DNA from 3 places in the Agrobacterium sp. 22094 genome. Region 3 is predicted to be linked to each of the others. Evidence: riboswitches for the same ligand, from Rfam matches in the RefSeq annotation. Region 3 holds a riboswitch; each other region holds the start of a gene.
The links. A riboswitch is a leader RNA that binds a small molecule or an ion and turns the genes downstream of it on or off. The one in region 3 is predicted to bind cobalamin.

Region 1 (5,149 bases), 440 kb from region 3:
ATGAGGAAGGCATGAGCACAGGACAGACCATTCCCCACACGTTCCGGATTGCGGTTGGACAATTCAACCCGACCGTCGGCGATGTCGCAGGCAACCTTGCCAAAGCGCGCGAGGCAAGAGCCGATGCGGCAGCGCAAGGCGCCGACCTGCTTTTGCTGACGGAGCTTTTCATCTCCGGCTACCCACCAGAAGATTTGGTGCTGAAACCGGCCTTTTTGAAATCCTGCCTCAGGGCCGTGGAGGAGTTGGCCGCGGACACTGAGGATGGTGGGCCGGGCGTCATTATCGGCTTCCCGCGCCAAGGCGAGAAGGGCAGGCACAATTCGGTAGCTCTGCTCGACGGCGGTAAGATCGTTGCGCTGCGCGACAAGGTGGACCTGCCAAATTACGGCGAGTTCGACGAAAAGCGCGTCTTCAGCGAAGGCTCTATCTCCGGCCCCTATAATTTCAGGGGCATTCGCATCGGCATTCCGATTTGCGAAGAAATCTGGAACGATTTTGGCGTCTGCGAGACGCTGGCCGAGGCTGGCGCCGAAATCTTGCTGGTGCCAAACGGCTCGCCCTATTATCGCGGCAAGGTCGATGTCCGTCATCAGGTCGCCCTCCGCCAGGTCATTGAAAGTGGTCTGCCTCTGGTCTTCGTCAACCAACTCGGTGGCCAGGATGAGCTTGTGTTCGATGGCGCGAGCTTCGGTTTCAATGCCGACAAGACGCTTGCCTTCCAGATGAGCCAGTTCGAAGCGACGCTGGCGGTGACGGATTGGAAGCGCACGGAGAATGGCTGGCACTGCAGCCATGGTCCGGTTTCCCATATTCCCGAAGGCGAGGAGGCCGATTACCGGGCCTGCATGCTGGGCTTCCGCGACTACGTCAACAAGAATGGCTTCAAGAGCGTCGTCCTCGGCCTATCCGGCGGCATCGATTCGGCCATCTGCGCAGCAATCGCGGTCGATGCGCTGGGCGAGGAGCGGGTGCGCTGCATCATGCTGCCCTACCGCTATACCTCGGACGAATCGCTGAAGGACGCCGCCGATTGCGCCAGGGCGCTCGGCTGCCGCTATGACATCGTTCCGATTGCCGAACCTGTCGATGGCTTCATGACGGCGCTGTCGGATCTGTTCGAAGGAACGGAAGAGGGCATCACCGAGGAAAACCTGCAGAGCCGCGCGCGCGGGACGATCCTGATGGGCGTTTCCAACAAGTTCGGCTCGATGGTGGTAACCACCGGCAACAAGTCGGAAATGTCTGTCGGCTATGCCACGCTCTACGGCGATATGAACGGTGGCTTCAACCCCATTAAGGACCTCTACAAGATGCAGGTCTATGCCATCTCCAAATGGCGCAACGCCCATGTGCCGCCTGGCGCGCTTGGGCCTTCGGGCGAAGTCATCCCCGCCAACATCATTTCCAAGGCCCCATCCGCCGAATTGCGGCCCAACCAGACCGACCAGGATTCGCTTCCGCCCTATCCGGTTCTCGACGATATTCTCGAGTGCCTGGTGGAGCAGGAAATGTCCGTCGACGAAATCGTGGCGCGCGGTCACGACGTCGCAACGGTTCATCGCATCGAGCATCTGCTGTATCTGGCCGAATACAAGCGCCGGCAGTCTGCACCGGGCGTGAAGATCACCAAAAAGAATTTTGGGCGCGATCGCCGCTATCCTATTACCAATCGGTTCCGCGACAGGTAGGTCCGACTGGTCAATGGGCAATCGCAACGGGAGGAACGATGCGAAGTTCAGTCGAGATATTCAATATCCGTACCCGTGAAAATCGGATCGTTTGGCAGACCGAGACGCTGTTCGAAGCGCCGAACTGGTCTCCAGATGGGCAATATCTGCTGCTCAACAGCGATGGCATGCTCTACCGCCTGTCCCTTACCGGAGACATCTCGGTCGATAAGGTAGACACCGGCTTCGCGGTTCAGTGCAACAACGACCACGGCATCTCGCCCGACGGGTCTCTTTATGCCATTTCCGACAAGGTCGAGTTCGGCAAAAGTGCGATCTATCTGCTTCCACCCATCGGCGGCACCCCGAAACTGATGACGCGGAACCTGCCTTCCTACTGGCATGGTTGGGCGCCAGACGGCAAAAGCTTTGCCTATTGCGGGATCAGGGATCAGGTTTTCGATATTTATGCCATGGACATCGAAACCGGCACCGAAACACGCCTGACCCATGGCGAGGGGCGAAATGACGGTCCGGATTATTCGCCCGATGGTCAGTGGATCTACTTCAACTCCAGCCGCACAGGACAGATGCAAATCTGGCGGGTGAGACCGGATGGATCGGGCGTGGAGCGCATTACCGATAGCCCATATGGCGACTGGTTTCCGCACCCCTCTCCCAAGGGAGACAAGGTCGTTTTCATTTCCTATGACGGCGACGTCTTCGACCACCCGCGTGATCTCGATGTTCGTGTGCGACTGATGGACCCGGACGGTGGCAACGTCGAAACGCTCTTCGATCTCTTTGGCGGGCAAGGAACGATGAACTCGCCCAACTGGTCACCGGACGGTGACGAATTCGCCTATGTGCGATATTTTCCGGTTGGGTAGACCTGCAGCGCTTGCCTTCTGATCGGCAATTGCCCATACGCAACGTCGTCAGGTGCCTGCCTTTGGCAGGAGAATCGGGAATGCGGTGCAAGACCGCAACGTGCCCAACGCTGTAAGGCGGATGCCTGTTGCCATAGGCCACTGAGCAATCGGGAAGGCGGCAACGGCAGACGAAGCCAAGTCAGAAGACCGGCCTGACACGATAGACCAGTCCGCGCGGACGGCGGCAGGTTGTGAGGAAGAGCGTTTGTGCCCTGCCTGACAGGCGCGCACGTGGTCTTTCTGCATTGTTGGGGATTGACGATGCGACCTGATGATACCCGGCACAGCCTGATGCCGGCTTTTGAATTTGCCGAGCACGAAAAGGCTGCGGTCTACCGCGCCATCGAAACCCGCCGCGATGTCCGCAACGAGTTTCTCCCGGACCCGCTCTCGGATGAACTGATCAACAAGCTGCTTTCCGCAGCGCACGCCGCCCCCTCGGTGGGTTTCATGCAGCCATGGAATTTTACCCTCGTCAGCGGTGCAGACATCAAAAACGCCGTGTGGCAGGCTTTCAGCCGCGCCAATCAGGAAGCGGCCTTGATGTTTCCCGACGATAAGCAGTCACTCTACCGAAGCCTCAAGCTGGAAGGCATCAGGAAGGCACCGCTCTCCATCTGCGTCACCTGCGATCCGACAAGAGGTGGCGATGTCGTGCTCGGGCGGACGCACAATCCGCGCATGGATGTCTACTCGACCGTCTGCGCCGTTCAGAACCTCTGGCTGGCGGCACGCGCCGAAGGCGTCGGCGTCGGTTGGGTCAGCATCTTCCATGACGACGATATTCGAAAGATCCTGGGTATCCCTGACCATATCGAAATCGTCGCGTGGCTCTGCGTCGGCTTTGTCTCGGAACTCTATGCCGAACCGGAACTCGCGTTGAAGGGCTGGCGTCAGCGTTTGCCGCTGGACGAACTGATTTTCAAAGACCGGTGGGGCGAGAAATAGGGAGGTTCCTCCGTGTGGAGCTTGCTTTGCTTGGCAGCCAAAAATCCACTTGCCAGTCCTCATGACCGGTGGCTTAGTTCACTCTCATTTCGAGAGGGGATCATATTATGCCGATTGAAAACTGGCTGGCATTCGTTGCCGCATCCGCCATTATGCTCGCCATTCCAGGACCGACGATCTTGCTGGTCATATCCTACGCACTTGGTCACGGTCGCAAGGCAAGCAGCGCGACCGTCGCCGGTGTAGCGCTTGGCGACTTTACCGCCATGACGGCGTCCATGCTGGGTCTTGGTGCACTGCTCGCGACCTCCGCCGCTCTCTTCACTGTCTTGAAGTGGGTGGGTGCTGCCTATCTGATCTATCTCGGAATCAAGCTCTGGCGCGCGCCTGTCGGCACGTCGACGCAAGGCGAGGGTGACGTGACGGGTCGTGAGCGTCCGCTGAAGATCTTCCTTCACACCTACATCGTCACGGCGCTGAACCCGAAGAGCATCATCTTCTTCGTTGCCTTCCTGCCGCAGTTCCTGGTGCCGACCCCGCCTTTCTGGCCGCAGGTGCTTATTTTCGAAGTTACTTTTCTTGTGCTTGCGACTTGCAACGCCGCTCTTTATGGGTTGCTGGCAAGTGCGGCCCGTAACACCATCCGCAAGCCCTCCGTCCAGCGCGTCGTCAATCGCACCGGTGGCGGGCTATTGATCGGTGCCGGACTGCTCGCGGCGGGCTGGAAGAAAGCCGTCGCCTAAACCGTCGCCATTCCGTGCGGCGCCGAGTTCTGGAATATATCAATGTCAGTGCCGCACATCCTTCTTGCCTTGGTCACCGTCTTCCTCTGGGGCTTCAACTTCGTGGTGATCAAGGTCGGCGTCATGGATATGCCGCCGCTGTTTCTCACAGCCTTGCGTTACCTCTTCGCAGCCGTGCCGCTGATCTTCTTTCTGCCGCGCCCGAAGGTTCCGTGGAAGCACATGGTCGTCTACGGCATGGTCATGGGCTGCGCGCAATTCGGCCTGCTCTATACGGCGATCAAGTGGGGCCTGCCTGCAGGGCTTGCCTCGCTCGTCATGCAGTCGCAGGCGTTTTTCACCATGGCGCTGGCCGTGACGATGCTCGGTGAAATTCCGCTGAAGTCTCATATCGCCGGTGCAGCCGTTGCCTTTTCCGGTCTCGCAGTGATCGGCCTTGAACGTCTTGAACTGACCGCTCTTGTGCCTCTCCTCATGTGCGTTGGTGCTGCTTTTAGCTGGGCCATCGGCAATATCGTCAATCGCAAGGTCGGACGGGTCAACGCGATCTCCTTCGTCGCCTGGACAAGTCTCGCGCCGGTTCTGCCGTTGATCGCGCTTTCGCTGCTGCTCGAAGGCCCGCAGGCGATTGGCGAGGGTTTGGCAAATGCCAACATGATGACGGTCGCCGTCGTTGCCTATATGGCCTACGGCGCGACGATTGTTGGGGCAGGGATCTGGAGCTTTCTTCTGCTGCGTTATCCGGCAGGAACCGTCGCGCCGTTTTCTCTGCTGGTGCCGATCGTCGGCTTCCTCGGCGCCTACTTTGCCTTTGCCGAACACATCACCACGCTGGAAATCGTCGGCAGTGCGCTCG
Region 2 (5,149 bases), on a different contig from region 3:
CGCAGGCCGGCAAGAGCCGTGCGTGCAGCGGCCCGACGACGAAACGTGCTGCATGCGGAACCACGAGACCGACAAAGCCGATCGTCCCCACCATACTGACGATGGTGGCGGTGATGACTGCGGTCAGCGCAAAGAGAATGATGCGCGTGCGCCCGACATTGACACCGAGTGAGGCGGCCGCCTCATCGCCGAAGGCAAAGGCATCCAGCACGCGCGCATGGAAGAGGCAGCAGATCAGACCGAGACCGACGACGATGGACACGAGACCGACATCCGGCCAACGCACGCCACCGAAGCTGCCGAGAAGCCAGAACATCACGTCGCGGGCCTGCTGGGCATTGCCGGAAGTGGTGACCACATAGGATGTGGCGGCATTAAAAAGCTGAGCGGCTGCAACACCCGCCAAGATCGTTCTGTCTGCGCCACCGCGCGCCCCATTGGACAGAATGGCAACCAGGAAGAATGCCGCAAAGGCGCCGACGAAGGCACCCAGAGACAGCGACACTGCGCCGGCACCGATCCCGAGAATGACGACGGCTACGGCACCGGTCGAGGCGCCAGCGGAAATGCCGAGAACATAGGGCTCAGCCAGCGGATTGCGCAGCATGGCCTGCATGATGGCGCCGCACATGGCGAGGCCCGCGCCGCAGAAGACGGCCACGAGAGCGCGGCTCAGCCTGTACTCCCAGATCACTGCCTCATGGATGCGGCTGATCTCGACCGACGTCCAGCCGAGCTTGTTGGTGATGGCGGCATAGGTGGTAGAGAGCGGAATTGGTAGATCGCCAATCCCGACACTGATGCCGACCACGAGGGCAATCGTCGCGAAGCACGCAAGATAGAGCGCTACGGAGGCAACAAGCCGCCGCATCCCGCTACCTGATCGATCCTTCGCCGCCACCGAACTCACTTCAGGCCGAGGGTCTTCAACTGCCGAGCAATCTGCTCGGCGCCGTAGATCGTCTGAACGCTTGGGTTCATCGCCTGCGCCGGCATGATGACGAGCGCCTTGTTCTTGACGGCATTCATCTGGCTGGTGGCAGGATCGCTATTCAGGAACTTGATCTTTGCATCTGCCTTGTCGAGTTCCCAGCGATTGCGGTCGACCTGCGTCACGACGATCACGTCGGGATCGGCGGCAATGATCGTTTCCCAACCAATGGCCGGAGATTCGGTTTCGGTGGTAATGGCATTGGTGCCGCCCAACAGATCGGCGATATAGCCCGATGGGCTGTTCTTGCCGCCGAGATAGGCGTCAGCCGACGGCGACGGGCTGGAGAACCAGAAGACATAGGAAAGCTTCTTGCCATCCTTCGCCGCATCAGCACGCAATGCAGCTTCGCGCTTCTTCAGGTCGGCGATGACGGCCTGCCCCTTGTCGGCCACGTCAAAGATCTGCGAGAGATCATCGATCTCCTTATACAGCGTCTCCATGTTCCAGAGTTTGGAGCGATTGCCATAACCGGACTTGTCTTTGGACATGTCGTCCAGCGCGCACATGCTGGGCGAAAGATAGGTGGAGATGCCAAGCTTGTCGAAATCTTCGCGCTTCGCCACCTTGCTGGTGGGGCCGACGAGTGTCGGCAAGGCGGCGGTCACAAAGTCCGGGTTCTGTGCCAGGATGGATTCGAAGGTCGGAAACTCGACGGTCAGAACCTTGACCTTGGCGTTAGCCTCGGCGACCTGCGGCAGAACCTTGTTCGGCCAGAAGGCAGTGCCGACCATCTTGTCCTGAAGACCAAGCAGCAGCATGATCTCGGCGCTGTTCTGACCGAGTGCCACGGCACGCTCAGGCGCCTTGTTGAAGGTGACCGTGGCGCCGCAGTTTTCGATCGTCAGAGGATAGGTCGTCGCGGCCGTCGCCGGGGTTGCCGCAAACCCCGCAAATGCACAAAATCCCACAGCCGCAAAAAGACGCTTCATCATCACCCAAGATCCTGTTGAACGCGGCTCCCGCCGCACAATGCCTGCGCCTATAATCACCTCTCCTTGCACAAAACAAGACCGTTTGCTTCATATTATGGTGTCGGGATTTTTCCTGTTGATATCAAGATCAGCCCAGTTCGCGTCGTTGCAACAGCCTATTGACGCACTGAACGAAATGCATACTATATCTGGTATTCAAGGTTCTTCCGATTCTGTCGGAAGCGAAGATGGGAATACGGTGCGCGAAGCCAGCAATGGTGGAGCAATGCCGCAGCTGCCCCCGCAACTGTAAGCGGCGAGCATTCTCTCAGCAGCCACTGAAACATAAGGTTTCGGGAAGGCGAGATGAATGTGACGACCCGCGAGCCAGGAGACCTGCCTTGAGTAAATACGTCCACCGGCGGGGTGCCCGGAAGGTCGCGAATGCGTACGGGATGACCCTGTGCGTCTCGCTTCCCCCATGCCTCCGCGTAGAGCCACTTCGGGGTGAAGTCCTATGATTACGAGTTCAGTCTTTTATCCGTTGGAGTAACCGGCGTCTGAGGCATGGTGCACAGAAGCGTTCGGCGCTTTTGCTACTAAGCCATGCCACAGCACTGTCCGGCAGGCCTCGGCTTTGCGTTCAACCCTGTTTTTAAACCGTCACGCGCCCCGCGGCGCGAGAGCGATTTCCCATGCCTTTTTCCAACGAGGATCAAAATGAGCATCACCGTCTACAGCAAGCCCGCTTGCGTTCAATGCACTGCGACGACGCGCGCACTCGATCGTCAGGGTCTCGACTACACGATCGTCGATGTCTCGACTGACGAGCAGGCCTATGAGCGGGTGCTCGGTCTTGGCTATCGCCAGGTGCCGGTCGTCATTGCCGGCGAGACGCATTGGGGGGGCTTTCGGCCCGACATGATCAGCACGCTTGCATCGTGACGCAGACTATGGCGGGGGAGATCGTCTACTTCTCGACGCGCTCGGAAAACACGCATCGCTTCGTGGCCAAGCTCGACACCCCCGCCCGCCGCATCCCGATCAGCGCTGCTGTGACTCTGCATGTTCCAAGCCCGTTCGTCCTCATCGTCCCGACCTATAGCGGCGAGAACGGCAAGGGCGCGGTTCCCAAACAGGTCATTCGCTTCCTCAACGATGCGAATAATCGAGCAAACCTTCGCGGCGTGATTGCTGCGGGCAATAGCAATTTCGGCGCGACCTTCGGGATCGCCGGCGACATCATCTCCGCCAAATGCGGCGTGCCCTATCTCTATCGCTTCGAGCTGATGGGGACGGGTGAGGACGTCGTCAATGTCAGACAGGGATTGGAACGATTTTGGACACGTTGACACTCGAGAGGCCCCTGAAGCAGTCGGACGCAGCAGTGCTGGATTACCATGCACTGAATGCGATGCTGAACCTTTACGATGAGGATGGCCGGATTCAGCTGGACAGGGACAGGCTGGCAGCGCGCCAGTACTTTCTTCAGCACGTGAACCAGAACACGGTGTTCTTTCACAATCTGCGCGAAAAGCTCGATTATCTTTTGAGTGAAGGCTATTACGAGCAGGTAGTGCTGGACCAGTACGCCTTCAACTTCGTCCGCGATCTCTTCGACCATGCCTATGCGAAGAAATTCCGCTTCCCGACATTCCTCGGGGCTTTCAAATACTACACGTCCTATACGCTGAAAACCTTCGACGGAAAACGGTATCTGGAGCGGTACGAGGACCGCGTCTGTATGGTGGCGCTGACGCTGGCGCGCGGCGACGAGACACTGGCGCGCGGCCTGGTGGATGAGATGATCTCCGGCCGCTTCCAGCCGGCAACTCCGACTTTTCTCAATGCGGGCAAGAAGCAGCGCGGAGAGCTCGTGTCATGCTTCCTGCTGCGCATGGAAGACAATATGGAGTCGATCGCCCGCGGCATCAACTCGGCATTGCAGCTCTCGAAGCGCGGCGGCGGGGTGGCCCTTTCACTGACCAATCTTCGTGAAGCCGGTGCGCCGATCAAACAGATCGAAAACCAGTCCTCCGGTGTCATTCCGGTGATGAAGCTCCTGGAGGATTCCTTCTCCTACGCCAACCAGCTTGGCGCGCGCCAGGGTGCAGGCGCCGTCTATCTCAATGCCCATCACCCCGACATCATGCGTTTCCTCGACACCAAGCGCGAAAATGCCGACGAGAAAATCCGCATCAAGACGCTGTCGCTCGGCGTCGTCGTTCCGGATATCACCTTCGAACTCGCCAAGAACAATGAGGATATGTACCTGTTCTCACCCTATGATGTGGAACGCATCTATGGCGTTGCCTTCAGCGAAATTTCGGTGACGGAAAAATACCGGGAGATGGTCGCCGACAGCCGGATCCGCAAAAAGAAGATAAAGGCGCGCGAGTTCTTTCAGGTGCTGGCCGAAATCCAGTTCGAAAGCGGCTATCCCTACATCATGTTCGAGGACACGGTGAACCGCGAGAACCCGATTGCTGGGCGCATCACCATGAGCAATCTCTGCTCGGAAATTCTTCAGGTCAGTGAAGCCAGCACCTATGAGGCCGACCTGTCCTATGAAACGACGGGGAAGGATATTTCCTGTAACCTTGGCTCGCTCAACATCGCAGCGGCGATGGATTCGGACGATTTCGGCAGGACGGTCGAGACCGCAATCCGCGCTTTGACGGCCGTCTCGGACATGAGCCATATCGCCTCCGTGCCATCCATCGCCAAGGGCAACGCAGAGAGCCACGCGATCGGCCTCGGCCAGATGAACCTGCATGGCTATCTGGCACGCGAGCGGATTTTCTATGGCTCCGAAGAAGGCGTGGATTTCACCAATATCTATTTCTACACGGTGACCTATCACGCACTGAAGGCTTCCAATCGCCTGGCAGTAGAGCGTGGTCAGCGCTTCAAGGGCTTCGAACAGTCCAAATATGCGAGCGGCGACTACTTCGACAAATACACGCAACAGGAATGGAAGCCGTCAACGCCGCGCGTTGCCGATCTGTTCGAAAGGGCCGGCATTCACATCCCGACACAGGAAGACTGGCTGGTACTCAAGCAGGCTGTGATGGAGGGTGGGCTGTACAATCAGAATCTCCAGGCGGTGCCGCCGACCGGCTCGATTTCCTATATCAACCACTCGACCTCCTCCATCCACCCGATCGTCTCGAAGATCGAAATCCGCAAGGAAGGCAAGATCGGCCGCGTCTATTATCCGGCTGCCTTCATGACCAACGACAAT
Region 3 (5,149 bases):
GCAGATTGCGCCGTCATCGATGCTTTTGTCCCTGCCATTGACTTATCGAGCGCGAGAGCACGCCGCGCAGACACATAGCGGACTGACGACGACCGATGTCAATGCGCCGCTTGCCCTCGTGGCAGGCATCGAGACGGACCCATCCAAAATGCGAAAACCGCCCCTTGACAGCTTTCCAATTCGAGCGCATTGAATCGCCCATGATCAACGAACGCGCACCCATCTCCTGCACGTATTTTTGGGCCTACCTGTAAAGGGCGGCTCGACAGATCACTTTGTCAACAAGCCGCCGTCAGGCGGCTTTGTTGTTTTCCAAGCGTCCTGACGGCAAAAAACCAGACAACCGAAGGACCAGACCCATGACCGAAGATAGCCTCCTGACACTGCCAAGACCGCCCGTCGTCACCATTCGTGGTGCGCGCGCAGCCGATCTGCCTGAACTCAACGAGATGATCACCCTGCTCGCCGCCCATCATGGCGATGCCGCCGCGATCACGCCGGAGAAGCTTGAGCGCGATCTGTTCGGCCAGGTTCCATGGATCACCGCACTGGTGGCGGAAGCTGCAGGCGAACTTATCGGCTACGCCATTCTCGTGCCGCTCTACCGCGCCCAGGAAGGCCGCCGCGGCATGGAGTTGCACCACCTCTTCGTGCGTGACGGCCATCGCGGTCACGGCACCGGTCAGCACTTGGTGGCGCGCGCCCGCGACGTTGCAAAACGCTGCGGCTGCGACTTCCTGTCGGTCGGCGCTGCGACCGGCAACTTCGCCGCACACAAATTCTACGAAAACATGGATTTCGTTCCGCGTCCCGTCACCGGCATGCGCTTCATGCAAGCGATCGCCTGAGCTTCTTCGCTTCTGGAGGATGACATGACTCGTATTGCCATCGCGCTGACGCAAGACTTTGCCGACTGGGAGCCTGCGCTGCTTGCCGCTGCGGCCCGCAGCTATCTCGGTGTCGAGATCGTCACCGCTTCACCCGACAGCCAGCCTGTGACGTCCATGGGCGGGTTCAAGGTGATGCCGGACATGTCCCATGACGCCCTCGACCCGGAGACGATCGACGCGCTGGTCATCCCGGGCGGTTTGAGTTGGGAAAAAGGCACTGCGCCCGATTTTAGCGATCTGGTCCATCGCTTTAGGGCAAAAGGCCGCGTGGTTGCAGGCATCTGTGCTGCGGCCAGCGCGCTCGCCGGTACCGGCATCCTGAACAGTGTGGCCCATACGGGCAACGCCCTAGCGTCGCATCAGAAATACGGCGGCTATGACGGAGCAACGTTCTACCGCGATCAGCCACAAGCCGTCAGCGATCAGGGTGTTGTCACAGCACCAGGCAATTCACCGGTCAGCTTCGCGAAAGAGGTGTTGAAAGCCCTCGGTCTGTGGGGACCGGAAGCCGAAGCGGAACTATCGGTATTTTCCGCGGAACACGTGCCGACTTAACGATCCAGCACACGGCAGAGGCGCGCCGGTCCTTGCGCGTCTTCTCCTGTCATGACTCGGCGAAGATCGCGGCTGTTGATATGGAGGCTGCGCTCGAAGGGGATACTCAGCCGCTCGATCTTGTTGGTGGCCGCCGCGAGAAATGCTTCGCGGTTTGCCACGAAGTAAGCGCGACAGGTTTCTTCCGTCAGCGCATCATTGATCAACACCTTGAAAGCAAGCCGATGCATGGCGCAAGGCGCGCCATGACCGGGAACGGAAAAACGCAGGCAATCGAGGTCATCGCTCCAATCGACTGCGTTCTCCTCTGTCATCATGTCACTTTGCAGCGTCGAAGCGCTTGAGGAACAGGCCGCTGAGGGAGCCCAAGATCAGCCAGAAAACGAAGCTCGTGACGGTGGCGAGCACGACGAAGCGGCGTTCCAGCGGCAGCGGCGCCAGCGCATGTTCACCCGCAGGTGGCAATGGCGCGCCGACGACATGCGGCGCAACGATCAACACGACGGCAAGGATCACCGCCCATGGCTCCGAGCGGCGGAAGGCGAGGAGCGCGATGCCTCCGGCAGTCGCGGCAGCGGTTGCGATCCACCAGACCTGACGCGCACCAAGATCGGCAGCGGGGCTGCCCGGCAGTTCCGGCGGCAGGCCGATCATCGGGGCCAGCATCACGGCGGCGAAACCGGCGAGCCCCCAGAACAGACCTTCGCGCCAGCCGCCCTGAGAGCCGCGAAGCGAGATAAGACCCGTGAGCACCAGCGCATAGCCGATGACCGTAAGGACATTGGCGGCGACGGTGTAGGCGTTGCGCTCGAAGCCATCCGCAGGTGCCCAGGCTTCCGCGTCATGGTGGTGATCCGCGGGGATGGCGGCATCATGAGAATGACCCGCCTCGCCACCGGCGCTCTCGAAGGTTTCCGCCTGCAGGATCAGTGGCGTGGTGCCGACCGCCTGCATGGCGCTGACGGCAAGACCCGCAATCAGGCCGACGAGGACCGCGGTAAAGACGATGTTTCTGAAAAACGGCATCTCATCTCCCCTCAATGGCAGGGGAAAGCATTGGCGTGACGCGTATCATGCGCCGCGTTGTGCATGGCCTCGACATGCGAGAAGCCAACGAAACCGACAATGAACAGGCCAAGTGCAACCGCACTCAGCGCCTGCAGGAGCTTCGATGTGGTCGAAGACACGGCGCTCGACGCCGTATTCTGTTGGATAGACATGGTGACCCTCTTCTTCAGCGGCGCGCTGCTTTCAGGCAGCCGGACGCACGCATTCAACCTTCACCACGGGGAAAGACAAACAGGGCTTTTCGGACGGATGGTGCCAACCCGAAAACCGTGCTCTTCCGGACACCCCGCCGGCATTGACGACACTTCGTAATGGCAGGTCTCCTGGCTCGCGGGTCGTAGCCTTGAAAACACCTTCCCGATGCCAAGTTTAGCATCAGTGGCTGTTGTTTTCAGGCTCACCGCTCACAGTTGCGGGGGCAGCCACGAATGAGAGCGGAGCTCCGATCGTGTTCCCTTTTCACTTTCCGGCAGAACCGGAAAGACCATCACGCCTCTGTTATCGGCCAGGGGTTCTGGAGAGTCAATGCGAGAAGCTTGGGCCTCCCGTATTCACAGATGTCAGCGCGCCGGAATGGCCTTGAGATAGGCGGCGATCGCGTTGCGATCTTCAGCGGAAAGCTTCGCCATATTCTGCTGCACCTTGACCATGGAGCCGCCGACGCTATCGAAATCCGGGGTGAAGCCAGTTTCGAGATAGCTAGCGATATCGGCGACCGACCAGGAACCGATGGCTTGCGAGCCCGGCGTGATGTCGGGGATCGTCCCCTCACCCTCTGGGTTCGGGCCGCCTGCCAGCCACTTGTCTTTGCTCAGACCGCCAAGTGCCGTGCGTGGCGTGTGGCACTCGCCGCAATGGCCCGGGCCTTCCACCAGATATTGGCCGCGCGCCACATCGGCGCTGGCATTGGCAAGCTGCACGCGTGGCGCGCCCTTGTCGAAATAGAGGAATTTCCAGCCGCCGAGCGCCAGTCGCATGTCGAGCGGGAATGGCAAATCGTGAGGAGGTGCGTCATTGGTGCTGGCGGGCAGCGTCTTCAGATAGCCGAAGAGATCATTGATATCCTGCGCCGTCATGCGGGCATAGGACGTATAGGGGAAGGACGGATAGAGATGCTCGCCGTTCTTTCCGACCCCTCGGGTCATGGCATCGCCGAACTCGGCCACCGTCCAGCTTCCGAGACCATGCTGTGGATCGGGTGAAATATTGGGAACATGGAAAGTGCCGAAGGGGGTTGGCAAGGCCTGGCCGCCGGACAGCGTCTTCAAGGCATCGCCGCTGGCATTCGGAGCAGCATGACAGCTTGCGCATCCGCCTGCCCAAAACAGCGTTTCACCATTGGCCAGATCGGGTTCACCCAGATTGGCCCAGTGGCTCGGCGGCTGGCGCTCAGGTGCCGTCACCCACATGAAAATGCCGAAGCCGGCGAGACCTGCGACCGCAATACCGCCTGCCAGCTTTCCCCAGATGGATGCCATCCGCCTCTCCGCTATCGATAAAATATCATTGAAGGAAATAGCCCGCCGCTGAACCGGCGGGCTCTTCTTGGGTCGCTTACTTCTTCACACGATAGGCCTGATGGCAGGAACTGCAATCGGCGCCGAGCGTCTTCAGGGCAGCACCTGTGCTCGCCTGATCGGTGGGCAGTTGTGCGAGAACGGCATCGGCATCCGCGCCGAGCTTTTCCGACTTCGCCTTGAAGTCCGCAAAGTTCTGCCAGATGGCAGGCGACGCAGCGCCGCCTTCAGAACCCGCCGGGAACTGATCTGGGAATGCCTTGGCGTTGGTGCTGATCGTGGTGACAGCTGTCTTCACGGTCTCGGCGTCATAGGGCTTTTCGCCCTTGGCGATCGCGCCGAGCGCGCCCATGGCGCCACCGATCTGTTTCATCAAGCCTTCGCGCTTTTCAACCTCGCCGGCCGCGGAAACCGCTCCGGCGCAAAGACAGCCTATGAGAATGGATGCGGCAATCGTCTTGAATTTCATGCTCTCTCTCCTTGTTCCGGTGGCACCGGAGGGTGGTTGTTCGCCGTTCCGCATCGACTTCATGAGACGCGTATGCGTGCCGGGCGGCACACCGAGTCGAACAGAAATGAAGATGCAGGCTTCACATGGCAAAAAGAAGTCACATTCAGGTGATTTTCCAGAGGAAAATCAGATACCTAAACTTGGCTTTTTCAGTTTCCTTTGCGCCCATGGCAAGCGGCGAGAAAGGCTCACAAGGGGCCGACAGATCTTCGACAATGACGGGAGCGACCACATGATCGTGACGTCAAAACATCAGAACACGGTTTAGCTCCCGGCCAAAGCCACGCAGGGCGATGCGGTCCGGATAGACATCGGCGATGGCAAAGGCGTTCTGGTCCGGCGTGTCCACCATGCCTTTGACGTTGACGAAGTGGGTATTGCCGATCACGCCGTAATTGCCATCGTGATTGTGCCCGCAGAACCACGCCCTGACGCTGTCATGAGCGGCCAGCAATTTTAGCACCTCTGGCGCGTCCCACATATTATGCGCGTTCGCCGGATAGAGCGGGTAATGGCAAAAGAGGACGACCTGCTCCTGCATGGCATCGGCCTTGGCAAGCGTTGCCCGCAGCCAGGACAGTTGCTCATTGCTGAAAGAACCATTCCAG

Region 1: it holds a riboswitch for cobalamin, as region 3 does, so the genes downstream of both, bluB (5,6-dimethylbenzimidazole synthase) here and ACTJK5_RS08195 (CbtB domain-containing protein) in region 3, are expected to answer to the same signal.
Region 2: it holds a riboswitch for cobalamin, as region 3 does, so the genes downstream of both, nrdH (glutaredoxin-like protein NrdH) here and ACTJK5_RS08195 (CbtB domain-containing protein) in region 3, are expected to answer to the same signal.

The regions. Positions count from the first base shown of each region.
Region 1 is NZ_JBQEPX010000001.1:1,251,234-1,256,382, reverse strand. Features, by position in the region: gene ACTJK5_RS05990 (NAD+ synthase) at 12-1,691, shown strand; gene ACTJK5_RS05985 (TolB family protein) at 1,730-2,560, shown strand; cobalamin riboswitch at 2,594-2,772, shown strand; gene bluB (5,6-dimethylbenzimidazole synthase) at 2,864-3,550, shown strand; gene ACTJK5_RS05975 (LysE family translocator) at 3,658-4,293, shown strand; gene ACTJK5_RS05970 (EamA family transporter) at 4,336-5,149, shown strand, end outside.
Region 2 is NZ_JBQEPX010000003.1:166,864-172,012, reverse strand. Features, by position in the region: gene ACTJK5_RS15675 (FecCD family ABC transporter permease) at 1-871, opposite strand, end outside; gene ACTJK5_RS15670 (ABC transporter substrate-binding protein) at 907-1,926, opposite strand; cobalamin riboswitch at 2,108-2,323, shown strand; gene nrdH (glutaredoxin-like protein NrdH) at 2,626-2,850, shown strand; gene nrdI (class Ib ribonucleoside-diphosphate reductase assembly flavoprotein NrdI) at 2,859-3,257, shown strand; gene nrdE (class 1b ribonucleoside-diphosphate reductase subunit alpha) at 3,245-5,149, shown strand, end outside.
Region 3 is NZ_JBQEPX010000001.1:1,690,341-1,695,489, forward strand. Features, by position in the region: gene ACTJK5_RS08170 (helix-turn-helix transcriptional regulator) at 1-17, opposite strand, end outside; gene ACTJK5_RS08175 (GNAT family N-acetyltransferase) at 360-848, shown strand; gene ACTJK5_RS08180 (type 1 glutamine amidotransferase family protein) at 873-1,445, shown strand; gene ACTJK5_RS08185 (hypothetical protein) at 1,442-1,759, opposite strand; gene ACTJK5_RS08190 (CbtA family protein) at 1,764-2,471, opposite strand; gene ACTJK5_RS08195 (CbtB domain-containing protein) at 2,483-2,665, opposite strand; cobalamin riboswitch at 2,810-3,017, opposite strand; gene ACTJK5_RS08200 (c-type cytochrome) at 3,074-3,991, opposite strand; gene ACTJK5_RS08205 (c-type cytochrome) at 4,068-4,499, opposite strand; gene ACTJK5_RS08210 (metallophosphoesterase) at 4,786-5,149, opposite strand, start outside.